3 regions of the Agromyces litoreus genome follow, and region 3 is predicted to be linked to each of the others. Evidence: predicted binding sites of a transcription regulator. Region 3 holds the regulator's gene; each other region holds the start of a gene.
The links. Region 3 encodes HspR, which represses chaperone genes until heat shock. Its sites were predicted from a motif close to AAGTTGAGTCNNNNNGACTCAACTT; they were not measured.

Region 1: the regulator HspR is predicted to act here: its motif matches at 1,802-1,826, upstream of ABME01_RS09280 (ATP-dependent Clp protease ATP-binding subunit).
Region 2: the regulator HspR is predicted to act here: its motif matches at 1,555-1,579, upstream of ABME01_RS01580 (Hsp20/alpha crystallin family protein).

The regions. Positions count from the first base shown of each region.
Region 1 is NZ_JBEPKA010000010.1:57,448-67,165, forward strand. Features, by position in the region: gene ABME01_RS09280 (ATP-dependent Clp protease ATP-binding subunit) at 1-1,785, opposite strand, end outside; gene ABME01_RS09285 (N-6 DNA methylase) at 2,021-3,706, shown strand; gene ABME01_RS09290 (hypothetical protein) at 3,687-4,430, shown strand; gene ABME01_RS09295 (DNA-processing protein DprA) at 4,559-5,425, opposite strand; gene ABME01_RS09300 (hypothetical protein) at 5,422-6,225, opposite strand; gene ABME01_RS09305 (pentapeptide repeat-containing protein) at 6,652-7,656, shown strand; gene ABME01_RS09310 (LacI family DNA-binding transcriptional regulator) at 8,100-9,161, opposite strand; gene ABME01_RS09315 (helix-turn-helix domain-containing protein) at 9,163-9,718, shown strand, end outside.
Region 2 is NZ_JBEPKA010000002.1:2,272-11,989, forward strand. Features, by position in the region: gene ABME01_RS01570 (amidohydrolase family protein) at 1-467, opposite strand, end outside; gene ABME01_RS01575 (bifunctional helix-turn-helix transcriptional regulator/GNAT family N-acetyltransferase) at 552-1,430, opposite strand; gene ABME01_RS01580 (Hsp20/alpha crystallin family protein) at 1,606-2,034, shown strand; gene ABME01_RS01585 (ROK family transcriptional regulator) at 2,257-3,489, shown strand; gene ABME01_RS01590 (ABC transporter permease) at 3,524-4,405, shown strand; gene ABME01_RS01595 (ABC transporter ATP-binding protein) at 4,402-5,208, shown strand; gene ABME01_RS01600 (aliphatic sulfonate ABC transporter substrate-binding protein) at 5,279-6,298, shown strand; gene ABME01_RS01605 (sulfatase family protein) at 6,306-7,823, shown strand; gene ABME01_RS01610 (sulfatase family protein) at 7,823-9,277, shown strand; gene ABME01_RS01615 (hypothetical protein) at 9,406-9,606, shown strand; gene ABME01_RS01620 (immune inhibitor A domain-containing protein) at 9,715-9,718, opposite strand, start outside.
Region 3 is NZ_JBEPKA010000003.1:220,675-230,392, reverse strand. Features, by position in the region: gene ABME01_RS04110 (hypothetical protein) at 233-862, shown strand; gene ABME01_RS04105 (ArsR/SmtB family transcription factor) at 873-1,241, opposite strand; gene ABME01_RS04100 (FAD-dependent oxidoreductase) at 1,329-2,717, shown strand; gene ABME01_RS04095 (arsenate reductase/protein-tyrosine-phosphatase family protein) at 2,808-3,707, shown strand; gene ABME01_RS04090 (arsenate reductase ArsC) at 3,804-4,220, shown strand; gene ABME01_RS04085 (cryptochrome/photolyase family protein) at 4,301-5,791, shown strand; gene ABME01_RS04080 (GNAT family N-acetyltransferase) at 5,841-6,278, shown strand; gene ABME01_RS04075 (heat shock protein transcriptional repressor HspR) at 6,316-6,738, opposite strand; gene ABME01_RS04070 (DnaJ C-terminal domain-containing protein) at 6,738-7,736, opposite strand; gene ABME01_RS04065 (nucleotide exchange factor GrpE) at 7,828-8,475, opposite strand; gene dnaK (molecular chaperone DnaK) at 8,478-9,718, opposite strand, start outside.

The DNA of each region.
Region 1 (9,718 bases), on a different contig from region 3:
CCCGAGGAACAGGAACGAGCCCACCGGCCGCTTCGCGTCGCCCATGCCGGTGCGGTTGCGCCGCACCGAGCGGGCGACAGCGGTGACCGCGTCGTCCTGCCCGATGACCCGGGCGTGCAGCTCGCCCTCGAGGTTCGCGAGGCGCTCGCGCTCGCCCTCGGTGACCCGATTGACCGGGATGCCGGTGGCGCGCGAGATCACGGCGGCGATCTGCGCCTCGTCGATGACGGTCGAGGTCGCGGCCGCGCCATCCGCCGAAGACGCAGCGGATGCCACGGCACGACCCTGCGCGGCCGCCTTCTCCGTCGCCTCGTCGAGCCGCTCCTGCACCTTCTCGATCTCGTCGCGGATGCGCGACGCCTCCTCGTAGTGCTCGGCGCGGACGGCCGCGTTCTTGTCGGCCTCCAGGTCGGCGAGGCGGGCGATGAGCCCCGAGACATCCACCTTCACGCCCAGCTTCAGGCGCAGGCGCGCACCGGCCTGGTCGATGAGGTCGATGGCCTTGTCGGGCAGCACGCGGTCGGTGAGGTACCGCGCGGAGAGCTCGACGGCGGCGCGCAGCGCGTCGTCGGTGTAGGTGACGCCGTGGTGCTCCTCGTACGCGGGGCGGAGGCCCTGCATGATGAGCACGGCGTCCTCGATCGAGGGCTCGCCGACCTTCACCGGCTGGAACCGGCGCTCGAGCGCGGGGTCCTTCTCGATGGTGCGGTACTCCTTGAGCGTGGTCGCGCCCACGAGGTGCAGCTCGCCGCGGGCGAGGCGTGGCTTCAGGATGTTGCCCGCGTCCATGCCCTCACCGGCGCCGCCGGCGCCGACGACCGAGTGCACCTCGTCGACGAAGACGATGAGCTCGCCCTTGTGCTCGGCGATCTCCTCCATCGTCTTGGTGAGGCGCTCCTCGAAGTCGCCGCGGTAGCGGGTGCCGGCGAGCATGGCGGGCAGGTCGAGCGCGACGACGCGCTTGCCGAGCAGCGCCTCGGGCACGTTCTCCTCGACGATCGCGCGGGCGAGGCCCTCGACGATCGCGGTCTTGCCGACGCCGGCCTCGCCGATCAGCACGGGGTTGTTCTTCGTGCGGCGGCTGAGGATCTCGATGGTCTGCTCGATCTCGTCGGTGCGCCCGATCACGGGGTCGAGCTCGCCGTTCGCGGCGCGCTCGGTGAGGTCGAGGCCGAACTTGTCGAGCATGGGCGTGGCGGATGCCGCGGCATCCGACTGCTCGCGCATGCCGCCCATCTCGGGGCCGGCTGTCGGGTCGGATGCCACGTGCTCCCCCAGCCCGGCCGCGAGCGCCTCGGCGGTCACGCCGGCGCGCGCGAGCACCTGCCCGGCGGGGGCGTCCTGCCCGAGCACGAGCGCGAAGAAGAGGTGCTCGGGGTCGATGTACGTCGACCCGCTCGAGCGTGCGACCTGGTACGCGTGGAACAGCGCGCGGCTGGCCGACGGGGTGATGGTCGCCGCGTTCGCGTCGGCGGTGACGGATGCCGCGGGCAGCCGCGCCTCGGTCGCCGTGATGATGCGCTCCGGCGACGCGCCGACGCGGGTGATCGCCTGCGCGACGGACTCGTCCTCGACGATGACGCGCAGGATGTGCAGCGCGTCGAGCTCGGTCTGTCCGCGCTCGAGCGCGAAGCGTCCGGCACGCTGCAGGATGCTCTGGGTGCGCGAGGTCAGGAACCGGCTGAGGTCGATCGACCGCGCCTGCCTGGCCTGCTCACCCGCGAGGTAGCGGCTCAGGAACTCGTCGAACGAGCTCGAGCCGGCCTCGTTGAAGTCGTCTGGCACCTAGGTCCTCCTGGGGAACTTGAGTTGGGTACGCTCAAGTTCAACGCATGCGAACAGCACCTATTCCCGTGCCATCACGACGATGTGGCTCGGCCATCGGTTGTCGACCGGCTCGTTTGCATCGGTGACCCTCAGGGCGGGCTCAACTACAGATTCAAACGAATACTGCTGAGCTATGCGACGCAGAACCGGCCCGCCGTCGTGGCGCGTCGGTCGTCACTGGCACACTGGACTCGTGCCTCCCAATCTGACCGTTGCGACCGACACGACCGAGGCACGCAAAGCGCGCGGTGCGTTCTTCACGCCCTCATCCGTCGCCCAGTTCATCGTCGACTGGGCGGTCCGAGGCGACGATGACGCGGTGCTTGAGCCCTCCTGTGGCGAAGCCGCTTTCCTCGAACACGCAGTCCGCCGCCTCGCTTCGCTGGCTGCGCAGGGTTCCACCAATGACCTTCGCCCGCCGAAGGTCGACGGCGTTGAGATACACGCCGAAAGCGCTCGCAAGGCCGAACGCGTGGTTCGCGAGAATGGGGGCGATCCATCGATCACTGTCGCAGACTTCTTCACATTGCCGCCTGAACCGCGCTACTCAGCCGTCGTGGGAAATCCGCCATACATCCGCTACCAAGACTTCAGCGGACTCGCACGCTTGCGTTCGCAGGAGGCTGCGCTCCGCGCAGGCGTCCCAATGAGCGGATTGGCGAGCAGTTGGGCTGCCTTCACCATTCATTCAGCGCTATTCCTCAAGCGAGGTGGCCGCTTGGGACTGGTCGTCCCTGCCGAGCTTCTGAGTGTCAACTATGCGGCCGAAGTGAGAAGATTCCTCTTCGACCGTTTCGAGACGGTGACGCTTGTCATGTTCACCGAACGAGTGTTTCTGGATGCTCAAGAAGAAGTCGTGCTCGTGCTCGCAGAAGGATACGAAGACGGCCCGACTGATCACGCGGTGATTCATCAAGTCCACAACGCCGCGGACTTGAGTAACCTCGCCACGGCTACAAAATGGTCACCGAAACGTGCAGAGGACAAGTGGACGCCGTCCCTGCTCTTGCCCGACGCACTCTCGGTATACGACGCCCTTCTCAGCGATCACCGTTTCAACCAGCTTCAAGAGTGGGGCGACACGACCCTCGGAATGGTAACTGGAGCAAACCGATTCTTCGCCATGTCCCCCAGCCGCGCGAAAGAACTTGGGCTTACGCATCGAGAACTCATCAGGCTAAGCCCACCAGGCTCATCACACCTTCGCGGACTGTCTCTCTCTGATCATGCGCTTCGAGAGCTCGGGAATAGCGGCCTAGCCACTAGACTCTTCCGCCCCACGGGAGACGTAAGCAAGGCCGCGCAACATTACATCGAACTCGGCGAGGCGACTGGCGTGCATGAAGCCTATAAGTGTCGAGTTCGCTCACCATGGTGGCGCGTGCCTCTTGTGCGACCCGCGCACCTTATCCTGACCTACATGAATGCAGATACGCCTCGTATCACTACCAATAGCGCCAATGCGCATCACTTGAATAGCGTTCACGGCGTGTATCTCCGGCCCGGACTGGTCGATCTTGGACAGAGGTTGCTCCCGATCGCATCCTTGAACTCGATGACAATGGTCGGCGCCGAGGCAGTCGGACGGGCATACGGAGGCGGTATCCTCAAGCTTGAGCCTCGCGAAGCCGACGTGTTGCCGGTCCCTTCGCCCGAAGCGGTTGTGTCTGCAGCACCGGCACTGCAGGCGATTCGTTCGCGCGTAGCGGCCAATCTGCGTGCCGGACGACTCCTCGAGGCGGTCCACCTAGTCGATCGCGTGCTCCTCGAGGATGCCATCGGCGTCAGGCGTGAACAGGTGCGCATGCTACAGACCGAGTACGTACGACTCGCCACACGACGAAACGCAAGGAGCGCCAGTGCCCGCGTCCAGGCTTAAGAGGCGGCTTGAGGCCGCTGTCGCCGCCGCAGGGCCCAAGCCCCCAGACAGTGCAAGTGCGCCGAAGAAGAAGAACTACAATCAGCAGCTCTCCGACGAGGTTGCGCTTGCACTCGCGGCCGAGCTTCGCGATCTAGGAATGTCCGACACGTTCCCTCAAGTTTCCACACCGGGTGGTTCACGCAAGTCCGGCTCGGAACGGCGGATTGCTGGGGGAATCGGCGCTAAGAAGGTCGATGTGACATGGGCCACGCCGGAGAGCGGACTGCTATTTGCGGTCTCCGTCAAATCGATCATGTTCAAGGATGGCAAGTCGGGAAACTTTCAGAAGAATCTTACTAACCGGCGTGGTGACATGCTAGTAGAAGCGGTAACGCTCCATCGGCGATTCCCGTATGCCGTACTCGTAGCGTTCTTCATTCTCGACATCGGTGCCGAGAGCGACGGAACAGCGCGTCGAAATAGCACGTTTGAGAACGCATTTCCTCGGCTTCGTCTGTTTACGCGCAGAACCGAGCCCACCGGCCGAGAAGAACAATTCGAACGTTTTCTAATGATCTTGCTCGACGTAAATGCCAGCCCGCCGACTTTTCGTGCGTACGAGGTTAATGACGCGAATGTTGAAGTTGATCTCGATGTTGCGCTTGCCGAAGCGATCTCGATTGTCGGCGACCGTAACTTCGATCTCTACGACGCTGCGAACGGGCGAATCAAGAAGCTATAGGCGCGTTCTCGGTGGCACAGGGGAGCCCGGCCACTGGCGGTCGACAATCGCGCGGTGGGACCCGTCAACCACCCAAGGAGCGCTCTACATCTCTGCAAGTGCGCGGAGAGAACTGGGCGTCGAAGCGGTTAGAAGAGTGCGGGCGGCTCGATCGATTGCGGATTCCGCGGTGTCGAGTCAAGAGCATCGATTAGGCTGCCGGTGGTCCCAATAGGGACTGCGCCTTCGCTCAGCAGGAGCTTGTTGCCTACCGGCGTTAGTTCGCCAAAGTCGACCACCAGCACGGTGCGACCAAGCTTCAGAGCGCCCTGACCAGCAGCAAGTGTCCCGCCTCGCTCACCGGCCTCAATTACTAGCAGGGCCTTCGAAAGTCCATAGATGATTGCATTCCGAGCCATCGCTGCGTGGGCTTGCCAGGTTTGACTTGGCGCGAACTGCGATAGCACCAAAGTACGTTCGGAGTCAAAATCCGCGGCGAACGCTCGCTTCACGCGGAAGTGATCAAAGCCTTCCGCGAGCACGATGACGGTATTTCCGCCATTGCGAAGCGCAGCAAGGTGCGTGGCGGTGTCCACTCCCTTCGCGTAGCCGGACACGACCGTAAGGCCCTTTCTGCTCACGGTGACTCCGCACTTGTCTGCGGCTTCGAGGCCTCGTGCGCTGACGTTCCTGGAACCGCAAATACCCACGCCGTCCGCGTAGAGCAGAGACTTGTTGCCCTTGAAGAACACGATCGGCATAAGTGGGCGACCTTGGCTCACAAGGCTCTCCGGGAAATCGGGGTCACCGAAGATGACGACGCCGATGCCTTGTTGACGTAACTCTTGGGCCTTGCGCTCTACCTCGTAGCGGGTTGAGTCCGACAGTGAGGCGAATGCCTCGTCGAGGGCAGCGGGTTCACCCGCTCGCAGGGCCGAGGTGATCCGGCTTGGCGTCCGAAGCGACGCGAAAGCGCCAAGCGCACGCTCGAGCCCGTCAAGTGCTTGCAACGTCACCACCTGATCGTCCTTGCCACAGTTAGAGAAAACACACGCTCGGCGCCCGCCCGCCTTGCCGCCGCCGCTGCGCCTGACGCGCTGCCTCCAGTGTGGTACACGTCGTCCAAGACAATGACATCCCCCGACAACTCGCCCTGAACAGTAAACTCGTTCGTGAGGTCCTGAGGAGACTCCTTCTGCGGGGGCCTGGGGCCAGGCGAGGTAGTCTCGACGAACGGGATCCCGACCCTCGAAGCCACCTCCCTCGCGAGAACTTCGGCAAAGCTGTTCCCATCCGCTTCGTGCCCGGGGGCGGTGACGATTGCCGTGGCGTTCGCCAACAGAGGGTGCTCGATGATGACCCTGACCAGCGCTGCGATCATGAGACGCCGCGAGTTGCGGGAGTTGCTCCACGTCGGTTCGGTTGCGTGTTTCGTCGTCCAGATCCAATATCCCGGCGTGGTCCGCTGAAGGTCTCCGTCATCGTCGGGCCTGTTGTACAGGTCGAGGGTGATGGCGACATCGACGTGATCCGGAGCAGGAATGCTCAGCACCGTAGAGAGCATCTCCAGTGCGTCCTCAAGACCGTCGGGGATCTCAACATCGAACAGCCAGCCGTCGGTGAATTCATCGGCGAACGATCGTGGTAACTCGCATCGCTCACAATCCGCCCCCAACATTGCGTCGATCTGCGATGCGATCCAGGGTGGGCAACTTACGAACAGAGCCGGCCGATTCCGGAACGTCGAGATCTCGTAGTTGGCAAGCCTGTCGCCTCGACCGTCCCACATCGGCAAGCTAAAGCTGATAATCGGCATCGGCACCCCCTCACTCGAACCATATCGCGGGCCACAGACAACCTGATGCCCAACAAAGGTCCGATTGCGTACCGGTAGTGAGCAGACGTACCGAACCCTGCCTCTGGGCAACCTGACGATGTGTCGTCGACATATCGTCGAGTCCCGGATCAGGGTTTCACTCAGACCATCTGCGCTGGCTAGGCGCGAGATGCCGCCCGGTTGATGCGAGGCCGGCAAGCGAGCTCGCAACCTTGCCGCAGCAGTCCGCCCAACACTCCCGCGCATCGGCATCCGCAGCTCCGCCCGCAGCGGCGGCAGCACATCGACCAGCGGGCCTCGCACCGCGGTCACGAACGCGCCGACGCGGACCTCAGATCCACTTCGATTGGGCCCACACGGCCAGATCTCGATCTCGAGTTGAGCCTCGGAGTATACGGTCCCATCATGGCGTACGACGTTCGCAATGAATCGCCACACAAGTGGGCGACGTGGGTCCTAGTCGGCATCGCAGCTGTCCTTGCAGTGGCCTTGGCGGTGGCTGTCCTTCCGACTTGGCTTGCCGCGGGCGCATTCGCCGGCAGCAAGGAAGTCCCGTCCGGCGACGAATGGGCCGTTCGTGTATCAGACGAGCGGCGGTCCGTGCTTTGGATGCTCGGAGGCATCATCGCCGTCATCGGCGTTATCTACACGCATCGTCGGCAGAGACTTAGCGAAACCGAGCATGCACTCCTTCGCGATGAAAATCGAACGAATCGCTACACAGCGGCTGTGGCGCAAATAGGGGACACCAGCCTCGATGTTCGGCTCGGCGGCATCTACGCGCTGGAGCGACTCGCCCGCGACTCTGAACCTGATGGTGAGATCGTCTGGGAGGTGCTTTGCGCGTTCATTCGCGTTCACTCGCGCCGCAAACGAAGTCGAACCGAGTTTCCCACCGATGTTGCCGCCGCACTATCAGTGCTCCAGCGTGCTCGCGTCGCCGGATTGGATCTATCGAACGCAGATCTTCGCGGTGCTCGCCTCGCCGGCTCCTTCCTACGAGACGCTCGCCTAACGGGCTGCAATCTCGAAGGAGTCGACCTAAGTGGGTCCTCCCTTGCAGGAGTCGAGGCCTCGGGCGCGAACTTCTCTGATGCGATGCTTCGGAAATGCGACCTCATCGGTGCAGACCTAGCGGATGCAAATTTCACCGGTGCAAATCTGGCTGAAGCTGTGCTCACACAATCAAGACTGTTACGCGCGAACTTTGCGAATGCCAATCTCGCGCGAACTTCACTACGCGGTGCGAGGCTTCTCCAGAGTGACGTGACGGCAGCGAATATCGCGAGTGCCGACTTCGATGGTGCTGACCTAACACTGGTAAACCTCGCGGATGCCAAGAACCTCAACCAAGCCACGAATCTCGAAAAGGCAGAGAACGCGAACCTAGGTCGAACTCATCGGCGCTGATCTAAGTCTCTACCCGACCACCTATGCAAGCATGGCCGTGCGCCGAGGTAACGCCTCGACTGGACATCGAGCTCACTCTCGCATTGATGGCCTGCTACATGAGTCTGTGTGCAACAGTCGAAGCCGAACACGCCACGAAGCCCCTGCAGATCGACGACGGCAACCTGGCACCGGCTGCCTATCGTCACCATCGGCCGGTACGTCGAACGCTACGCGGGCGCACGCTCATGCCGCTCGCGGTGCAGGTGCACCACCCCCTCCGCCGACGGGTTCCACACGGCGCGGCTTGTCGATGATGTTCGTTGGTTAGTGGCGGAGCCGGGGTGGGTGGGGCGAGCCGCGCCGAGGGGACTTCGAAGGGAAGGTGGTGAACCTGCCATCGGAAATATGTGAGATCGAGCGTCAGCTTCAACCAGCTGCGCTCCTCGACCGCGGCCAGGCCGTCAGCGCCCCGGTGGCACCGTCGACGCCCGCGGAATGAGCGTCGGCAACGCCATCCGGATCCCCCGATCCCTCTCCTCGGGCGACAGCAGCAACTCGAGCGCCGTCGCGGCGATCTGCTCGAAGGGCGTCCGCACCGACGAGAGGGCCACCGGCAGGCGTGAGACGAGGGGGATGTCGTTGTAGCCGACGATCGAGAGGTCGGCTCCGATGCGGAGTCCGAGGCCGCTCGCCACGGTGAGCACGCCCATCGCGAGGTTGTCGTTCGCTGCGAAGACGGCCGTCGGGCGGTCGGGGCGGTCGAGCAGGCGCGTGCCCGCCTCGATGCCGTCGTCGACGCCGTACCCGACCGAGAGCATGCGGGCGTCGTCGATCGGGAGCCCGGCCTCGCGGAGGGCGCGCTCCGCGCCGGCGCGGCGGTCGCGGGCGCTCGAGGTGAACCACGGGCCGGTCACCATCCCGATGTCGCGGTGCCCGAGGTCGATCAGGTGGCGGGTCGCGAGGTATCCCCCGGTCTCGTCGTCGCCGAGCGACGAGGGGCTGATGCGGTCGGTGCGGAGCACGAGGACGTGCGGGATGTCGCGAGCGCGCAGTGACGCCGGGAGCTCGTCGTCGAGGCGGGCGGTCGCGAGGATCACGCCGTCGACGTTGCGATCGAGGAGGGTCTCGGTGGCGCGGCGCTCGTGGTCGGGTTCGTCGCCGCAGGTCGCCACCACGGCGAAGTAGCCGCGTCGACCGGCGGCCTCCTCGATCGCCTGGAACACGAGCGCCATCACGGTGTCGGTCAGGCGCGGGACGAGCACGCCGATCGTGCCCGTGGCACCGCGCCGGAGGTTCGCGGCGAACATGTTGCGGCGGTAGCCGAGCTCCTCCGCGACCCGGCGCACGCGCTGCGCCGTCTCGCTGCGGGAGGCCGGCGTGCGGTCGTCGAGGATGCGGCTGACCGTCGAGATGCTCACACCGGATGCCTGCGCCGGGAGCGCGCGGAGAGGCGCGAGACATCCAGCCCGATTCCTGGCAAGAAGAGGCGCTAGTATGAGGTAGATCGAATATTTGGAGGCCATCGTGAGCGCAGGAACCCTGATCCGCGCCGCGCGGAGGAGCCGCAAGCTCACCCAGCAGGCGCTCGGCCGGCGCGCCCGGCTGTCGCAGCCGCACCTCTCCCTGATCGAGCGCGGGCACCAGAACCCCTCGTTCGAGGCGGTCGAGCGCGCCCTGCGCGCCGCCGGGCACCGGCTCATCTCGGTGCCGACCGTCCGAGACGACGCGGCGGCGATCGCCGCAGACATCCGCTTCGCCGTTGCGGACGGCCGCGAGGGCGCGGCACTGCGCCGATTCATCCAGCTCAACGACAACCTCACTGCCGAGCACGGCGCGGCGCGCTTCGCCCTGACCATCTCACCGCCCGAGCCGACCGGCAGTCGCCAATGGGATGCCGCGCTCGCGGCGCTCGTGGCGCACCACCTCGTCGCCGAGCATCTGCCCGTGCCCGACTGGGCCGTCAGCCCCGAGCGCACGCTTCGACGCCCATGGACCCTCGGCGAGGGCCCGTACACGCTGACGCCCTCGCCGGATCGAGTGCCTCCGGAGTTCGCTCGGCGCCGGGTGCTCGTCGACGCCG
Region 2 (9,718 bases), on a different contig from region 3:
GTCAGCCGCGCGACGAAGTCCGCGCCCGACGAGCTCTCGGCCATGACGCCCTCGGCGAGGCGCTCGAGCCGGGCGATGCGGAACGTCGGGGCGGCGGCGAGCCGCGCCATCCGCTCGTCGGGCATGAGCCGGTCGGGGCGGAAGCCGTCGTCGACGAGGTACGCGGCGATGCCCGAGGCGCCCAGCAGCCGACGGGCGACCTCGTCGGCGCCGAGCTCGCGGCGGCGCGCGAGGTAGTCGTCGGCCGGCGCGAACGGGTCGAGCCCCAGCAGGGGAGCGCAGTGCCGGCGGAGCGCGAACCCCTGCTGGCTGTCGAACGCGTCGGCCGGGCTCGGCTGCGCGGCCTGGCTCAGCGCGCCGACGAGCTCGGCGTCGGTCGGATCGGCGAGGAGGCCGTGCACGTGGTGGTCGACGAGCGGCATCGCCCTGATCGCCGCCGCGAGTCGCCCGTGCGCGTCGCCGGCCATGCCGCGATCCTCTCGCGAACGGCCGCGGACCGCGAGCGAGGCGCCCGCGCCGGACCTCGCGCCCTCGCTCGCGCTCGCGACGCCTCAGCCGAGCCGCTTCTCGAACCAGAAGTCGGCGTACGGCTCGCCGTTGAAGTCGGCGATCTCGTCGTACCCGTGCGCGCGGTACATCGCGATCGCCTCGGTGAGCGACCGGTTCGTGTCGAGCCGCACGACGCGCGCGCCGAGCCGCCGCGCGGCGGCCTCGACCTCGCGGAGCAGCCGGCCGCCGAGCCCGAGCCCGCGCACCTCGCGCGAGACCCACATGCGCTTGATCTCCGCGGGCGCCGCAGGGTGCAGCTTGAGCCCGACGCAGCCGACCGGCTCGCCGTGCAGGAACGCGACGAGGAATATGCCGCGCGGCTCGGTGAACCCGTCGTCGGGCGTCTGCCGGGTCACGGCGGGGTCGAACCCGAGGTCGAACCGTTCGGCGAGCTCGGCGTAGTACGCGGCGACGCTGGCGCGGGCGGCGGGCTCGGCCGGGCCGACGACGCGCACCTCGATCGCCGAGGCGGTCATGAGTCGGCGCACCTCGTCCATCGCCTCGAGCAGGCGCGTGCGCTGCCGGTCGGTGAGGGGGTCGAGGATGCCGCCGACGAGCGCGTCGGAGAGCCGGTCGAGCTCGCCGCGCTCGGCGCGGCCGCGGTCGGTGAGGCGCACGACGCGCACGCGCGAGTCGTCGAGCGAGGGCTCGACGCGCACGAGCCCGTCGGCCTCGAGCGCGCGCAGCTGCCGGCTGAGGTACCCCGAGTCGAGGTCGAGGCGGTCGCGCAGGTCGCGCAGTTCGGCTCCGTCGTCGCCGATCTCCCACAGGAGTCGCGACTGCCCGAGCGGTCGCCCGCGGGCGAGGTAGCCGTCGTCGAGCGCGCCGATGCGCTCGGTGACCGTGCGGTTGAAGCTGCGCACCCTGGCGATGGCGTCCATATCTCTGACTCTAGTCAGAGAGTGCCTGGACGGGCGCTTCGCCCTCGGCGAACAGCCCGCCAACGTGCCGATCCGAGGCCGTTCGACGCTGGCACTCTCGTGTCGAGAGTGCTAACCTGAACTCAACGTGAGTCAAGGTGACTCAACTCTGGAACTCCATCGAGAGGAGACGCTCATGGCCATGACCTGGGATCCGTTCCGCGACCTCGACCGCCTCGCGGCCAGCCTCGTCGACACGCGACAGGGCCCGCGGATGATGCCGATCGACCTGCACCGCGACGGCGACCACTACGTCCTGTCCGCCGACCTGCCCGGGGTCGACCCCGGCTCGATCGACATCGACGTCGACGGCCAGCTGCTCACCATCCGCGCCGAGCGCACGCTGCGCAACGACGACGTGCAGTGGCTCGCGCACGAGCGGCCGAGCGGCTCGTTCCTGCGCCAGCTCACCGTCGGCGACGGCATCGACACCGCCGGCATCAGCGCGCACTACGACAACGGCGTGCTCAGCGTGATCATCCCCGTCTCCGAGCGCGCCAAGCCGCGCAAGGTCGAGGTGCGCTCGAGCGCCGAGGAGCCGAAGGAAGTCGCGAGCGGCAGCTGATCCGGCGCCGCCGCCCGGCCGACCCGGTCGCGCGCGGCGGACCGAGACCCATCAGAAGCGGGGCGGATGCGAGGCATCCGCCCCGCTTCGTGCGTTCCGGGACGCGGGTCGCCCCGTTGCCGGGCGGAGCGCGCCATCCGTTCTGCCCGGGATCTGGTCGATCCGAGAAGTTTTTCTGTCGGGGTGTTGACGGAAAAATTCGAGGTTGCGAACCTTGCTGGCATGTCGACGACGACCGGAGTCCACGCCCTCGTGAGGAGGACCCACGAGGAGCGCGTGCTCGCCGCCCTCCGCACCCACGGCGCGATGAGCCGCGGCGAGCTCGCCAAGCGGATCGGGCTCAGCCGGACCACGCTCTCCGAGATCACCGCGAGCCTGCTGCAGCGGGGCGCGATCATCGTCGCCGACACGGATGCCGCGACCCGCGCCGGCAGTGGACGCCCCGCCGAGCGGCTCGCGCTCGACCCCGGGTCCGGGCAGTTCCTCGGCGTCGACTTCGGCCACCGCCGCGTGCACGTCGCCGTCGCGGACGCCGCGCACGAGGTCATCGCCCAGGGCGTCGAGCGCTACGACGACGACACCGCCTGGGCCGACCGGCTCGACCTCGCGTTCGAGCTCATCGACCGCGTCGGCCGCGACGCCGGGGTGCACTTCGGCGCCCTGCAGTCGATCGGCATCGGCGTGCCCGGTCCCTACAACGGCGCCCGCCCCGGCATCCCCGCGGTCGGCTGGAAGAAGCAGCTCGCGCCCGACGGCGTCGACGCGGCCTTCGCCGAGCGGTTCGGCGCCCCGGTCGTCGTCGACAACAACACCCGGCTCGCTGCGCTCGCCGAGGCGATCAACCGGCCGGACGCGGTGGACAACCTCATCTACGTCCGGCTCTCCGACGGCGTCGGCGGCGGACTCGTCGTCAACGGACGGCTCGTCACCGGGTCGCGCGGGTTCGCGGGCGAGCTCGGGCACGTGACCGCCGACGCCGCGGGCGCCCCGTGCCGCTGCGGCAAGCGCGGATGCCTCGAGACCATCGCCTCGGTCCCCGCCATCCTCCGCGCCTGCCGCGCCGCGGGCGCCGACGTCGACACCCTCGCCGACCTGGCCGGGGCGGTGGCGAAGGGCGACCCCGCCGTCGACGCCGTGCTGCGCGAGGTCGGCACGACGGTCGGTCGGGTGCTCGGCGCCGCGGCCATGACGCTGAACCCCCGCGAGGTCGTCATCGGCGGCGAGATCGTGCGCATCGCGCCCGTGCTCGTCGAGCAGGCCGCCGCCACCCTGCGCTACGAGCTCTACTCGATCCCCTCCGACCAGCCGCACATCCTGCGCCCGGCGCAGCTGCGCGACAGCGACGGCGCGCTCGGCGCCATCGCCGCGATCTTCCACCAGTCCCCACTCCTCGCCGGATACCCCGACCCCGCGGCATCCGCCGAACTCGCACCGCAGCAAAGGAGCGCACTGTGAACGCCTCATCCCGCCTCGGCGCCGGGGGTCGGCCATGACCCAGGTGCACCCACGGAACGCGCCGTCCCGCGCGGACATCCAGCCCTTCACGATGACCTCGACCGCCGTCCACGAGAACCTGCCCGCCGACGGGCCGCGTCCGGCCGGGCGGCGCACGCGCCGCAAGCTCGGCACCCGCGCCAAGCTCCTCCTCCTCAACGCCGTCTCGATCATCGGCGGCATCGCGATCTGGTGGCTGCTCGCGCTGAACGGCTTCCAGCTGCCGACGCCGCCCGAGGTCGTGCAGAAGGCGGTCCAGCTCTGGAACGCCGGCATCCTCCAGGAGGACATCCTCGCGAGCCTCGGCCGCGTGCTCGCCGGCTTCCTGCTCGGCTCGGCCGCGGCCATCCCCGTCGGATTCCTCATGGGCTGGTACACGGTCGCCCGAGGGCTCTTCGAACCGTGGATCCAGTTCTTCCGCACCATCCCGCCGCTCGCGCTGCTGCCGCTCGTGCTCGTGCTGCTCGGCATCGGCGAGATCCCGAAGGTCGTCGTGATCTTCCTCGCGGCCTTCCTCGCCTGCGTCATCTCGACGTACCAGGGCGTGGTGAGCGTCGACCGCACGCTGATCAACGCGGCTCGCGTGCTCGGTGCGAAGGACGGCACGATCTTCGCCCGCGTGGTGGTCCCCGCGTCGACCCCGTTCATCCTCGTCGGGATGCGCGTCGGCCTCGGCTCCGCGTGGGCCACGCTCGTCGCCGCCGAGCTGCTGGCCGCGCAGGCCGGCCTCGGGCGACGGATGCAGGAGGCGCAGATCTACTACGACCTGGCGACCATCTTCGTGGGCATCGTCCTGATCGGCATCCTCGGCCTGGTCATGGACCGCCTGCTCCTCTTCGCCGAGACCAAGCTGACCGGATGGCAGGAACGACGATGACCACCACGACCACCGACGCCAAGATCTCCGTCCGCGACGTCACCAAGACCTTCCCGCTGAAGGGCGAGGAGTTCACCGCCCTCGACCGCGTCTCGATCGACATCGCCGACAACGAGTTCGTCACCGTCGTCGGACCCTCGGGCTGCGGCAAGTCGACCCTCATGAACGTGCTCGCCGGCCTCGAGACGCCCACCTCGGGCGAGGCGCTGGTCGACGGACGCGCGGTCTCCGGGCCCGGCCCCGAGCGCGGCGTCATCTTCCAGCAGTACGCCCTGTTCCCGTGGCTCTCGGTCCGCAGGAACGTGGAGTTCGGGCTCAAGGTGAACGGCGTGCCGAAGGCGCAGCGCCGCGAGCGTGCCGACCACTTCATCGAGATGGTCGGGCTGCAGCAGTTCGCCGACGCCCTCCCGAAGATGCTCTCCGGCGGCATGAAGCAGCGGTGCGCCATCGCCCGCGCCTACGCCGTCGACCCCTCGATCCTGCTGATGGACGAACCGTTCGGCGCCCTCGACGCCCTCACGCGCGTGAAGCTGCAGGAGCAGCTGCTCGACACGTGGAGCCGCGAGAAGCGGACGGTCATGTTCATCACGCACGACGTCGACGAGGCCGTGTTCCTCGCCAACCGGGTGGTCGTCATGGCCGCCCGGCCCGGCCGGATCTACGAGGTCATCGACGTCGACCTGCCGTACCCCCGTACGGAGGACGTGCGCCTGAGCCCCGAGTTCGGGGAACTGCGCAACCGCGTCTGGCACGCGGTGTACCACCAGGAGCCCGGCGTCGTCGCCGGGGGCGCGTCGCACTGACGCGGCGCCGTTCCGTCCATCACCCACCCAGCACCGAAATCACCGAACCCCGATGAAGGGAAGCACAGCCATGCGATTCTCCAGGAAGCTCCTCGGCGCGGCCGCCGTCGGCGCCGCCGTCGCCCTCCTCGCCACCGGATGCGCCGCCGACTCCGGCGGTGGCGCCTCGGCCGCCGCGGACAGCGAGTACGACGACGTCCTGAAGGTGAACTTCGGGTACATCCCCGACTTCAACGGCACGAGCCTGCTGGCCGTCGCCGCCGACCAGGGCTACTGGGCGAAGTACGGCCTCGAGGTCGAGACGCCGTCGTTCACCAACGGCCCGCTGCAGATCCAGGCGCTCGGCACGGGCGACCTCGACTTCGGCTACATCGGGCCGGGCGCCTTCTGGCTGCCGGCGACCGGCGAGGCGAAGATCGTCGCGATGAACACCCTCGGCCAGTCCGACCGCGTCGTCGGCCAGCCGGGCATCGAGTCGATGGAGGACCTGCGCGGCAAGACCGTCGCCGTTCCCGAGGGCACCTCGGGCGACATGATCCTCACGCTCGCGCTCGACGAGGCGGGCATGACCAAGGACGACGTCGAGCTGGTGCCGATGGAGCCGTCGGCGATCGTCTCGGCGCTGGCCTCGGGCCAGGTCGACGGCGCCGGGTTCTGGTACCCCGCCCTCGCGACCGTCAAGGAGCAGGTGCCCGACCTCGTCGAGATCGCCCAGAACTCCGACTTCGAGGACACGGTCGCGTTCCCGACCGCCTTCGTCGCCGGCAACGACGTCGTCGAGAACGAGCCCGAGAAGGTCGAGCGCGTGCTGAAGGCGCTGCGCGACGCCATCACGTTCCGCTACGAGAACCCCGACGAGGCCATCGCCCTCACCGCCGCGTACAACGCGCTCGACGAGGACGCCGTGGCCGCGGACGCCGCGAACAACAAGGTGCTCTCGCTCGACGAGCTCGACACCCTCACCGAGGACGGCACGGTCGACTCGTGGCTGACCGGCATGGTCGACTACTTCGTCGGCTCCGGGAAGCTCGACAGCGCGGTCGACACCTCGTTCTACACCGGCGACCTGTTCGTGCAGGCAGGCGAGTAGTCCAGCCATGAAGCCGAGCAACATCCTCTTCCTCATGACCGACCAGCACCGGGCGGACACGCTCGGGGCGTACGGCAACGCGACGGCCGCGACGCCGGTGCTCGACGAGCTGGCCCGCACGGGCACGCGGTTCGACCGCTGGTACACGCCGACCGCGATCTGCACGCCGGCTCGCGCGAGCCTGCTGACCGGCCAGGCCCCCTTCCGCCACCGCGTGCTCGCCAACCACGAGCGCAACGTGGGCTACCTCGAGGACCTCGCCGAGGGCACCTTCACCTTCGTGGAGGCGCTGCGCGAGAAGGGCTACAACACGGGGCTCGTGGGCAAGTGGCACGCCGGGACGGAGAGGGACGCCGCGGACTTCGGGTTCGACGGCCCCGACCTGCCCGGCTGGCACAACCCGGTCGAGAACGAGGACTACCTCGGCTTCCTGGCGGAGCGCGGCCTGCCGCCGTACGCGATCAGCGACCGCATCCGCGGCACCCTGCCGAACGGTGGGCCGGGCAACCTGCTGGCTGCCCGGCTCCACCAGCCGGTGGAGGCGACCTTCGAGTACTACCTGGCGACGCGCACCATCGAACTGCTCGAGCGCTACGCCGCCGACGCCGACCGCGACGACCGTCCGTTCTTCCTCGAGCTCAACTTCTTCGGACCGCACCTGCCGTACATCGTCCCCGACGAGTACTTCGACCGGTTCGACCCGGCCGAGGTCGAGCTGCCCCGCTCGATCGCCGAGACCTTCGAGGGAAAGCCCCCCGTGCAGCGCAACTACAGCGCGCACTGGACGTTCGACACCATGCCGATCGAGGTGACGCGCAAGCTCATCGCGGTCTACTGGGGCTACGTCGCCCTCATCGACGAGCAGATCGGCCGCGTCATGGAGGCGGTCGAGCGCCTCGGCCTCGTGGACGACACCGCCGTGTTCTTCACCTGCGACCACGGCGAGTTCACCGGGTCGCACCGCCTGCACGACAAGGGGCCGGCGATGTACGAGGACATCTACCGCACCCCGGGCATCCTCCGGATCCCCGGCGGCCCCGCCGGTCAGGTCCGCACCGAGTTCGTCAGCCTGCTCGACTGCACGGCGACGATCCTCGAGCTCGCCGGCATCGACCCGGCGCCGGCCGTCGACTCCCGCAGCCTGGTGCCGCTCGCCGCGGGCGAGCACCCCGAATGGGCCGACGACATCGTGTGCGAGTTCCACGGCCACCACTTCCCGTACCCGCAGCGGATGCTCCGCAACGACCGGTACAAGCTCGTCGTGAACCCCGACTCGGTCAACGAGCTGTACGACCTCGAACGCGACCCCGACGAACTGCGGAACGTCTACGAGCACCCCGAGATGAGCCCGGTCCGGAACACGATGATGCAGCGCCTCTACGGGCTGCTCCGCGACCGCGGCGACAACTTCTACCACTGGATGACGACGATGTACGACGTCGGCGAGGTCGACTACGACCCGACGCAGAGCGGGCTCGACGAGACGACGTACCAGGCGGTCGAGCCCGAGCGGAGGACCGCCTGATGTCCGGGCGCCGTCCGAACGTGGTCATGATCCTGACCGACGACCACGGGTCGCAGGCGATCGGCGCCTACGGGTCGGTGCTGAACGCGACGCCGCGCATCGACGAGATCGCGGAGCACGGATGGCGCTTCGACAACTGCTTCGCCACGAACGCGCTCTGCTCGCCGAGCCGCGCCTCGATCCTCACCGGCACCTACAGCCACGTCAACGGCGTCTCGACGCTCGTGACGCCCATCGACGCGAGCCAGCCGACCTTCGTCTCGCAGCTGAGGGCCGCGGGCTACCGCACGGCGATGGTCGGCAAGTGGCACATGGGCGAGCACGAGGGGTCGACGCCGCAGGGCTTCGACTACTGGGACATCCTCGTGGGCCACGACGGCCAGGGGGAGTACTGGGACCCGCTGTTCCGCTCGGCCGAGGGGGAGCGCATCGTCGAGGGCTACGCGACCGACCGCATCACCGACCTCGCGCTCGACTGGCTCGACTCGCTCGAGGGCGACGACCCGTGGTGCGTGCTGATCTACCACAAGGCCCCCCACCGGCCGTGGGAGCCGAAGCCCGAGGACGCCGAGCGCTTCCGCGACCGCGTCCCCGTGCCCTCGACGTTCTGGGACGACTACGACACCCGTTCGTCGTCGACGCGGCGCGCGCTCGTGCGCCTCGCGGAGAACCTGAACGAGGAGGACCTCAAGGTCGCGCCGCCCGAGGGGCTGTCGTACGAGGAGCTCGCGCTCTGGAAGTACCAGCGGTTCATGGAGGACTACCTCGCCTGCGTCGCCTCGGTCGACGACAACGTGGGCCGGGTCATCGACCGCCTGCGCGAGCGCGGCGAGTTCGACGACACCCTGCTCATGTACGCGAGCGACCAGGGCTTCTTCCTCGGCGAGCACGGCTGGTTCGACAAGCGGTTCATGTACGAGGAGTCGCTGCGGATGCCGATGCTGCTGAGCTACCCGCGCGTGCTCGAGGCCGGTCGGGTGTTCGACGGCATCGTCACGAACGTCGACTTCGCGCAGACGCTGCTGGATGCCGCGGGCGCGCCGTCGCACGAGCGCATGCAGGGCCGCAGCTTCTGGCCCGACCTCGTCGGCGAGCCGGCGGCGCCGCCCGCCGATGGCATGTACTACCGGTACTGGGAGCACGACGACGCCTTCCACAAGGCGCCCGCGCACTACGGCTACCGCACGCACCGGTACAAGCTCATCTACTTCTACAACGACGGACTCGGGCTGCCCGGCACCGGGCCGTTCACGTACCCGCCGGAGTGGGAGCTCTACGACCTCGAGCGCGACCCCGAGGAGCTGCGCAACGTCGCCCACGACCCCGCGTACCGCGAGGTGCGCGAGCAGCTCGAGCGAGCGATGTGGCTCGAGCAGGCCCGGCTCGGCGACGAGCCGCACCCGAGCCAGTCGCGACCGGCCGGCCTGCCTCAGGCGTCGGCCGACGCGGCCTGAGGTACCTCAGGCCGATCCGAGGCGCCTCGGCGCCCGAAGATAGGGCACCCTCCCGATCCGGCGTGCCCACCTCAGCGAGGAATCTGGATGCAGGTGGTCAGCCACCGGCACACGAAGGGAACGGGATCATGGACCTCGCACACGGCTTCCTCGCACAGCAGATCACGACGCACGACCAGCGTCTCGCCGAGTCCGTCGCCGAGCGCCGCGTCCGGGCGCGGGCGCGGGCGGCGGAGCGCACCGCCGGCCCCGCGCCGACCCGCCGGCCGTCCGTCGGCCTGGGGCTGCGCGAGCGCCTGCACCTCGGATACCTGCGCGGCGCGCACTGAACGCGTCGTCGCGGCGACGCGCGCAGCGCACGGAACGAGCGACGGGCCCGCCCCCGGGAAGGGGACGGGCCCGTCGTGTCATCCGTTCCGGATGGGTGCGGCCTCAGCTCAC
Region 3 (9,718 bases):
CGGCCCCCGAATGCGAGGGATGGCGGGTTCACCGGGGGAGCGTCGCGCGGCGATCGGATCGACTGCGCGGCGTCGTTCGTCGGCGCCCGCGTCCGGCCGGCGGGCCGATCGCGCTCCGGCGGGCACCCACGGCGCGCACGCCGCGCACGCCGCGCCCGGACGATCGCGCCGATCCCCGACCGAGGGGGTCCGGGTCGCCCGGCCGGGGGCACGCGGCATCCGGCACCGGCTCGTGGCCGCGCTCGGCGCGACGGCCGCGATCGCGGGACTGCTCGCGACGATCGCCCTGGCGCCGCTGCCGCGCCCGACCGAGCTGCCGCCCGTCGCGATGGCGGCCACGCTGTCGCCGCTGCGCGGCGCCGTGCAGGGCATGGTCGTCGACGGCGAGGTCGCGGCGGCGAGCGTGTCGCGCGAGTCGTACGCCTCGACGACCGGGGCGCAGACCCTCGTCGAGTCGGGTACGAACTACGACTGGGCCCGCCTGGTGCTGGTCTTCGGCGGGTGGCCGCTGACCGAGGAGAACGAGCGCCTCATGGTCGAGTGGATGCGCGAGGAGAACGGACCGGACAACTGGTGGAACCGCAACAACCCGCTGAACAACGGGTACGGTTCGGGCGGCGGCAGCGGTCTCGGCAGCTACGACACCCTGGTGACCGCGGCCGAGTACGCGGCGTCCAACCTCAAGAAGCGCTCGTTCTACGCCGCCATCGTGGCGGGCCTCGAGGACGGCCGCTCGGCCGCCGTCACGGCCCGGGCCATCTGGGCGTCGCCCTGGGCCTCGAGCCACTACGGGAACGGCTCGTGGTGGTCGACGGCACCGGTCCCGGTGGTCGCGGCGCCGGCCTCGGCGTGGGGGCGGTAGGTCGGGGCGTTCAGCGCGACGCGTCGACGGGGACGTCGGCGAGGAGCGCGGCGAGGTCGTCGAGCGAGCCCGGCACGAGGGCGTAGTACGCCCAGGTGCCGCGCTTGCTGCGGGTGAGCAGGCCCGCGTTGACGAGGATCTTCAGGTGGTGCGAGACGGTCGGCTGGCTGAGTCCGACCGGCTCGTTGAGGTCGCAGACGCACGCGCCCTGCCCGTCGGCGGCGGCCACGATCGAGAGCAGGCGCAGCCGCGTCGGGTCGGCGAGGGCCTTGAAGCGGCTCGCGAGCTCGTCGGCGCGATCGACGTCCATCGCCTCGGCGACGAGCGGGCTGCAGCACACCGCGCCGGTCGTGGGTGCGAGGTCGAGCGTCGTGGTCATGCCTCCATCCTAGCCATATATTGACAAACTTCGATATAGGGGCGAAGCTGTGCATCGAAGATCATCGATATATCGGAGACGCCCACCATGACCCTCGTCCAGCCCACCCCTTCGGCCGACCTGGAGCGCACGCTGCCGCCCCTTCCCGTCGCGATCATCGGCGCGGGGCCGGTCGGCCTCGCCGCTGCGGCGCACCTGCTCGAGCGCGGCATCGACGTCACCGTGCTCGAGGCCGGCGACGACGTCGCGTCGAGCGTGCGCGACTGGGGACACATCCGGCTGTTCTCGCCATGGCGCCTGCTCGTCGACCCGGCTGCGCGACGACTGCTCGAGGGCGGCGGATGGACGCACCCCGACGAGGACCGGCTGCCGACCGGCGCCGAACTCGTCGAGCGCTACGTCGCGCCGCTCGCCGCGATCGAACCGCTCGCCTCGCGCATCCGGACCGGGGCCGAGGTGATCGCCGTCACGCGCCAGGGCAAGGACCGCACGCGCACCGCCGCGCGCAGCGCGACCCCGTTCCTACTCCGCGTCCGCACCGCCGACGGGCTCGAGGACCTGCCCGCCCGCGCCGTCATCGACGCCTCCGGGACCTGGCGGACCCCCAACCGCCTCGGCTCGAGCGGACTCGACCCGCTGGGGTTCGACGAGGTCGCGGCCGACGTGACCCACGCGCTGCCCGACGTGCGCGGCCGCGACCGGGATCGCTTCGCGGGGCGGCGAGTGCTCGTCGTCGGCGCCGGGCATTCCGCGGCCAACACGCTGCTGCACCTCGCCGCGCTCGCCCGGGAGGAGCCGGACACCCGGATCACGTGGGCGATCCGCAATGCGACGGCGGTCCGGGTGACGACGTCGGAGGACGACGGCCTCACCGCTCGGGCGACGATCGGACGCCGCGTCGACGACCTCGTCGCCGCTGGCCGGATCCAGGTCCTCGACCGCTTCGAGATCGTCCGGCTCGGCCGCGCGGGGAACGGCGCCGTCCGCGTCGTCGGGGCTCGGGCGGGCGACGTCGTGGAGCACGAGGCCGACGTCCTCGTCAACGCGACGGGCTTCCGGCCGGAGCTCGAGATGCTCCGGGAGATCCGGCTCGAGCTCGACGACGTGGTCGAGGCTCCGCGGCGGCTCGCGCCGCTGATCGATCCCAACGTGCACACCTGCGGCACGGTCGAGGCCCACGGCTTCGCCGAGCTCCGCCAGCCGGAGGACGGGTTCTTCATCGCGGGCATGAAGAGCTACGGCCGGGCGCCGACGTTCCTGCTCGCGACGGGGTACGAGCAGGTGCGATCGATCGCGGCCTGGCTGGCCGGCGACGTCGCCGCGGCGACGGACGTGCGACTGGAGCTTCCGGCGACCGGCGTGTGCTCGACCGGACTCGCCGCCGACGAGGCGGAGGCCGCGGATGCGGGATGCGGCGGCACGGCACTCGCTCCGGCCGCGACCGGCATCGCGACCGCCGCCGGGTGCTGCGGATGACGAGCCGCTGACCCATGACGGCCCGGCCGACCGAGCCGGCCGATCCGCCGTGCGATGAGGGCGCGACGGTCGTCGCATAGACTCGCGTCTATGGACACGGGCGGAGCGGATGCCGCGACGGGCGGCCTCTCGCTCATCGCCGAGCCGACGCGAGCGCGCATGCTCGCCCTCATCCTCGCGAGCCCCGATCGCCGTGCGACGGTGACCGCGCTCGCCGAGGAGCTCGGCCTGCGACAGCCGACCGTGTCGCACCACGCGAAGCTGCTGCTCGACGACGGCGTGCTCGAGCGGATCCCCGAGGGCCGTCGGGCCTGGTACTCGGTGACGCCGGGTGCCCTCGAGCGGGTGCGCGGCCTGCTCGGAGCGCAGGTCCCCGCGACCGCTCCGGACGAGGACCTGATCGAGCGCATCGTCGACGACCTCGCGGGGCGATTCGCCGGCACGTTCGGTCGCGAGACGGTCGAACGCTACGTCCGCGAGAGCCTCGAGCTCGTCGCCGCCCACGCGGGGACATCGGCGCGCGTCGCCTCGCGGGCGGCCGGCTTCGCGGCGGAGCGCCTGGCCGCCCTCGCCGCCCAGCGCTCCGGGGGCGACGGCACGCCACCGGAGGTGCTGTTCGTGTGCGTCCAGAACGCCGGTCGCTCGCAGATGGCGTCCGCGATCCTCCGACAGCTCGCCGGCGAGCGCGTTCGAGTGCGGACGGCGGGATCCGAACCGGCCTCGGAGGTGAACCCCGCGATCGTCGCGGCGCTCGATGAGATCGGGGTGCCGGTGGGCGGAGAGTTCCCGAAGCCGCTGACCGACGAGGTCGTGCGGGCCGCCGACGTGGTGGTCACGATGGGCTGCGGCGACGCCTGCCCGGTGCACCCGGGGCGACGGTACCTCGACTGGGACCTCGACGACCCCGTCGGCCGCCCCATCGAACAGGTGCGGGCGATCCGGGACGACATCGACCGGCGCGTGCGCGAGCTGCTCCCGACGCTCGCCTGACGGGCGGGACCGCCCATCCGTTCGACATCGCATAGACCGCGATCTATGCTTGGATGAGAGCGCCCCGACGGGCACGCCACCGGAAACGAGGTCACCATGTCCGACACGCCCACCGTCCTGTTCGTCTGCGTCCACAACGCGGGACGCTCGCAGATGGCCGCCGGCTGGCTCCGCGAACTCGGCGGCGACCGGGTCGAGGTCCTGTCGGCCGGCTCGGCCCCGAAGGACGAGATCAACCCCGTGGCCGTGCAGGCCATGGCCGAGGAGGGCGTCGACATCGCGGGCAACACGCCCAAGGTGCTCACGACCGAGGCCGTGCGCGAGTCCGACGTGGTGATCACGATGGGCTGCGGCGACGCCTGCCCGATCTTCCCCGGCAAGCGCTACGAGGACTGGGAGCTCGACGACCCGGCGGGCCAGGGCATCGAGGCCGTCCGCCCCATCCGCGACGAGATCCGGCGCCGCGTCGAGGAGCTGCTCGGCGAGCTCATTCCCGAGGACGCGACCGCCTGACCGGTCGGCGGGGGCCGGACCGGGGGCTGCACGCAGCCCTCGGGTAGCCTGCTCGCACACGCGCGGGCGGGAGGGATCACGTGCGGGTTCGCTGGATCTTCGCCGAGCAACTCGGCTCGCAGTTCGACGACGGCGGGCCGATGCTGCTGGTCGAGGCGCGCGCCGCGTTCGGGCGGCGGCCGATGCACCGGCAGAAGGCGCACCTGATCCTCTCCGCCCTTCGCCATCGGGCGGCGGCGCTCGGCGATCGCGGCGAGTTCCACCGGGTCGAGCGGTTCGGCGACGTGGTCGACGGACGCGACGACCTCGAGGTCATCGCACCCGTCTCGTGGGCCGCTCGCGCGGCCGTCGGTCGACGCGGCATCCCGATGCTGCCCAGCCGCGGGTTCGTCACCTCGGAGGAGGACTTCGCGGCGTGGATGGCCGAGCGCGGCGACCGACGGCCGCGGATGGAGGACTTCTACCGCCGGGTCCGCGAGCGCACCGGCATCCTGATGCGCGGCGACGAGCCCGAAGGCGGCCGGTTCAACCACGACCGGGAGAACCGGCAGCCACCGCCGAAAGGGGCGGTCACCCTCGGCCTGCCGGACCCGTGGTGGCCCGAGGAGGACGACATCGACCGCGAGGTGCGTCGCGACCTGGACCGCTGGCAGGACGAGGGGGTCGTGCAGCTGATCGGCGAGGACGGTCCGCGTCGGTTCGCCGTGACGGAGGCGGAGGCCGAGCGCGCGGTCGCCGACTTCATCGAGACCCGGCTCGGCGACTTCGGCCCCTACGAGGACGCGGTGCTCGCGCACGACTGGCCGATGGCGCACTCGCTGCTCAGCGTGCCGCTGAACCTCGGCCTGCTCGACCCGCTCGGGCTCGCCGAGCGCGTGGCCGCCGAATACGACGCCGGCGACGCGCCGCTGGCGAGCGTCGAGGGGTTCGTCCGACAGGTCGTCGGCTGGCGCGACTGGATGTGGCACCTGTACTGGCACCTCGGACCCGACTACACGGCCTCGCACAACCGGCTCGAGGCGACCCGGCCGGTTCCCCGGCCGTTCGCGACGCTCGACACGACGGGCGTCGACGCCGCCTGCGTGCGACACACGCTCGACGACGTGCGCGAGCGGGGCTGGGCGCACCACATCCAGCGGCTCATGGTGCTCGGGAACTGGGCCCTGCAGCGCGCGGTCGACCCGGCCGAGCTGACCGAGTGGTTCGCCGGGGCGTTCGTCGACGGCACGCCGTGGGTCATGCCCGCCAACGTCGTCGGGATGTCGCAGCACGCCGACGGCGGCCTCGTGGCCACGAAGCCGTACGCCGCGGGCGGGGCGTACCTGAACCGGATGACCGACTACTGCGGCGGCTGCCCGTTCGATCCACGCGTGCGGGTCGGACCGGAGTCGTGCCCGGTCACCGCCGGGTACTGGGCCTTCCTCGACCGGGCCGAACCGCACCTCCGCGGCAACCATCGGATGGCGCAGCCGCTCGCCGGACTCCGGCGGCTCTCCGACCGCGACGCGGTCGCCGCGCAGGAGCGGGCGCGCGACGCCGACAGCGAGGGGTTCGGGCCGGCGCCGTCCTAGCGCGTCGCGCGCGTCCGAGGCGCCCGATCGGACCGGGCAGACTACGTGGATGACGATCTCAGTCCGAGCAGCGACCACGACCGATGCGACCTGGCTCTTCCAGCTCCACGAGGATGCCCACCGGGACCTCGTGGAAGCGGCCTACGGCCCGTGGATCGACGCGCAGCAGCGGGAGTTCTTCCGACCGCTCATCGAGGACCACGAGGTGTTCGTCGTCGAGGCGGAGGGTGCCGCCGTCGGGGCGGTCTACCTCGGTCGACGCGATGCGGACACCTGGCTCGAGCTGATCGAGGTCACGCCCGCTCGTCAGGGCGAGGGGATCGGGGCGGCCGCGTTGCGGTGGGTGGTCGATCGGGCCGCAGGGGACCGGGGCGCCACGCTGCTGCAGGTCCACCGGGTCAATGACGGCGCGAAGCGCCTCTACGAGCGCGAGGGCTTCGCGGAAGTGGGCACGACGGAGACGCATCATCTCCTGCGACACCCGTAGGCGCCCCGCGGGCCACGGATGACCCGCTCGACGGGCGTCAGTCCCGGTCGAGCGGCCGCCAGACCACGATCGCGTTCTCACGCCGCACGCGCGTGCCCGCCTTGAGCGAGACGACCTCGCCCGCCGCGCCCGCGGCGAACACCCGACGACCGGGCCGGTTCAGCATCTCGTCGGCGAGCGCGCGCTCGAGCTCGCGGACGCGCTGGCGCAGTTCGTCGACCTCGTTCTCGAGGCCGAGCACGCGGCGGATGCCCTCCAGGCTCACGCCCTCGCTCGAGAGCTGCTGGATCTCGCGGAGCTGCGCGACGTCGCGCATCGAGTACCGGCGCGACTTGCCGGCGGTGCGCTTCGGGGACACGAGTCCCAGGCGGTCGTACTGGCGGAGCGTCTGCGGATGCATGCCCGCGAGCTCGGCGGCCACCGAGATCACGAACAGCGGGCTCTCGCCGTCGACCTGCATCAGCTGCTCCGGGCCTTCGCCAGGAGGTCGTCTCGGGGGTTCTCGTCGGGAAGCTCGGCCGCGAACTCGCGCAGCCGCTCCTCCGCGTCCTTCGAGAGGTGCGCGGGCACCGCGACCTGCACGACCGCGAGCAGGTCGCCCGTACCCTTCTTCGTCTCGACGCCGCGCCCCTTCACCCGCAGCACGCGGCCGCTCGGGGTGCCGGGTGCGACGCGCAGCTTCACAGGGTCGCCGCCGAGCGTGGGCACCTGGATGGTCGCGCCGAGCGCGGCCTCCGCGAAGGTCACGGGCACGTTCACGCGCAGGTTCAGCCCGTCGCGCTCGAACACGGGATGCTTGCGGACCTTGACGGTCAGCACAATGTCGCCGGCCTCGCCGCCGTCGGGCGACGGGTGGCCCTTTCCGCGCAGGCGGATCTTCTGGCCGTCGGCGACGCCGGCCGGCACGTTGACCGTGATCTCGCGGCCCTCGGCGGTCTGCAGGGTGATCCGGTCGCCCTTGGTCGCCGTGATGAAGTCGAGCGTGGTCGACGCCGTGACGTCACGGCCCTTCGTCGGCCCGCCGAAGCCGCGGTAGCCGCCGGTCGGCTGGCCGAATCGACCGCCGCCGAAGAGCCCGCCGAGCAGGTCGTCGTAGTCGCCGCCCTGGCCCCCCTGCCGGTAGGTGTAGCGGGGGCCGCCGCCCTGCTGGCCGAACATGCCGCCGAAGACGTCCTCGAAGCCGCCGGCACCCGCGCCGCCGGGAGCGGTGAAGCGCGCCCCGGAGCCCATGGCCCGGACGGCGTCGTACTCCTTGCGCTCCTCCGGGTCGGAGAGCACGGAGTTCGCCTCGCTGATCTCCTTGAACTTCGCCTCGGCCGCGGCATCCCCGGGGTTCTGGTCGGGGTGGTATTTGCGGGCGAGCTTTCGGTACGCCTTCTTGATGTCGGCGTCGCTGGCGTCCTTCGAGACGCCGAGGATCGCGTAGAAGTCCTTGTCGAACCAATCCTGGCTGGCCATCGGCGCCTCCTCCCTGCTGAATGTACTGGTTGGTGGGCGGCCGGCCCGCGGCATCCCCGTGGGGCGGATGTCGCGAGCCGGCCGGATCCGGCTAGGCCGGGGTCTTGACGACGACCTTCGCGGCGCGCAGCAGCGTGCCGCCGAGCAGGTAGCCCGTCTCGACGACGTCGGCCACGGTGTCGACCTCGACGTCGTCGGAGTGCTGCTGGAAGATCGCCTCGTGGCGCTGCGGGTCGAACGGCTCGCCGACCTCGCCGAACTTGGCGAGGCCGAGCTTCTCGACCGAGGCCCGGAGCTTCGCCGCGATCGTCGCGAACGGGCTGTCGCCCTCGAGGTCTCCGTGCTTCTCGGCACGGTCGAGGTCGTCGAGGACCGGCAGCAGCACGGCCGCGGCGGCGCCGATCGCGCGCTCGCGCTCGATCTCGCGATTCGCCTCGGTGCGCTTGCGGTAGTTGGCGTACTCCGCCGTGACGCGCTTGAGGTCGGCGAGGTGCTCGGCCGACGGGTCCTCGACCTCGGCCTGCGCCGCGTTCAGGATGTCGTCGACGGTCAGCTCGTCGTCCTCGAGGCCGGCGTCCTCCGCCGTCTCGGATGCCGCGGCATCCGTCGCCTCGGCCTCGGGGGCGGACTCGTCGTCCGCCCCGTCGGCCTGCGGCTTGCGAACCTCACCCGTCTCGGGGTCGATCCGCCGCTTGTCCCGGATGATCGGCTCGTCGTGGTTCTGGTTCTCGTCCGTCATGGTTACTTCTTCTCGTCCTCGTCGTCGATGACCTCGGCGTCGACCACGTCCTCGTCGGAGGACTCGGCGCCCTCGGCACCGGACGCGGTCGCGTCCTCACCGGGGTTGGCGCCGGCCGCGGCGTCGGCTGCCTGGCCCTGCGCGTAGATCGCCTCGCCGAGCTTGCCCTGCGACTGCGACAGCGTGTCGAACGCGGACTTCACCGCGTCGTCGTCGTCGCCCGCGAGGGCGGTCTTCAGCGCGTCGACGTCGCCCTGGACCTCCGACTTCACGTCGGCGGGGAGCTTGTCCTCGTTCTCCTTGATGAGCTTGTCGACCGAGTAGGCCAACTGCTCGGCCTGGTTGCGCGTCTCGGCGGACTCGCGGCGCTTCTTGTCCTCGGCCGCGTGCTCCTCGGCGTCGCGGACCATGCGCTCGATGTCGTCCTTCGGGAGCGACGAGCCGCCGGTGATCGTCATCGACTGCTCCTTGCCGGTGCCCTTGTCCTTGGCGGACACGTGCACGATGCCGTTCGCGTCGATGTCGAAGGTGACCTCGATCTGCGGGATGCCGCGGGGCGCAGGAGCGATGCCGGTCAGCTCGAACGTGCCGAGCGGCTTGTTGTCGCGCGTGAACTCGCGCTCGCCCTGGAAGACCTGGATCGCGACCGACGGCTGGTTGTCGTCGGCGGTCGTGAAGGTCTCGCTGCGCTTGGTCGGGATGGCCGTGTTGCGCTCGATGAGCCTGGTCATGATGCCGCCCTTGGTCTCGATGCCGAGGCTCAGGGGGGTGACGTCGATGAGCAGCACGTCCTTGCGCTCGCCGCGGAGGACGCCGGCCTGGAGGGCGGCGCCGACGGCGACGACCTCGTCCGGGTTCACGCCCTTGTTGGGCTCCTTGCCGCCGGTCTCCTTCTTGACGAGCTCGGAGACCGCGGGCATGCGGGTCGAGCCGCCGACCAGGACGACGTGAGCGATGTCCGAGACCTTGATGCCGGCCTCGCGGATGACGTCCTCGAAGGGCTTCTTCGTGCGGTCGAGCAGGTCCGAGGTCATGTTCTCGAACTGCGCGCGCGTGATGGTCTCGTCGAGGTTGGCCGGGCCGTTCTCGGTGAGCGAGAGGTAGGGCAGCTGGATGCTGGTGCTCATCGAGGAGCTCAGCTCCTTCTTGGCCTGCTCCGCGGCCTCCTTCAGGCGCTGGAGGGCGATCTTGTCCTTCGAGACGTCGACGCCGGTCGACTCCTTGAAGCGCTTGATCAGGTGGT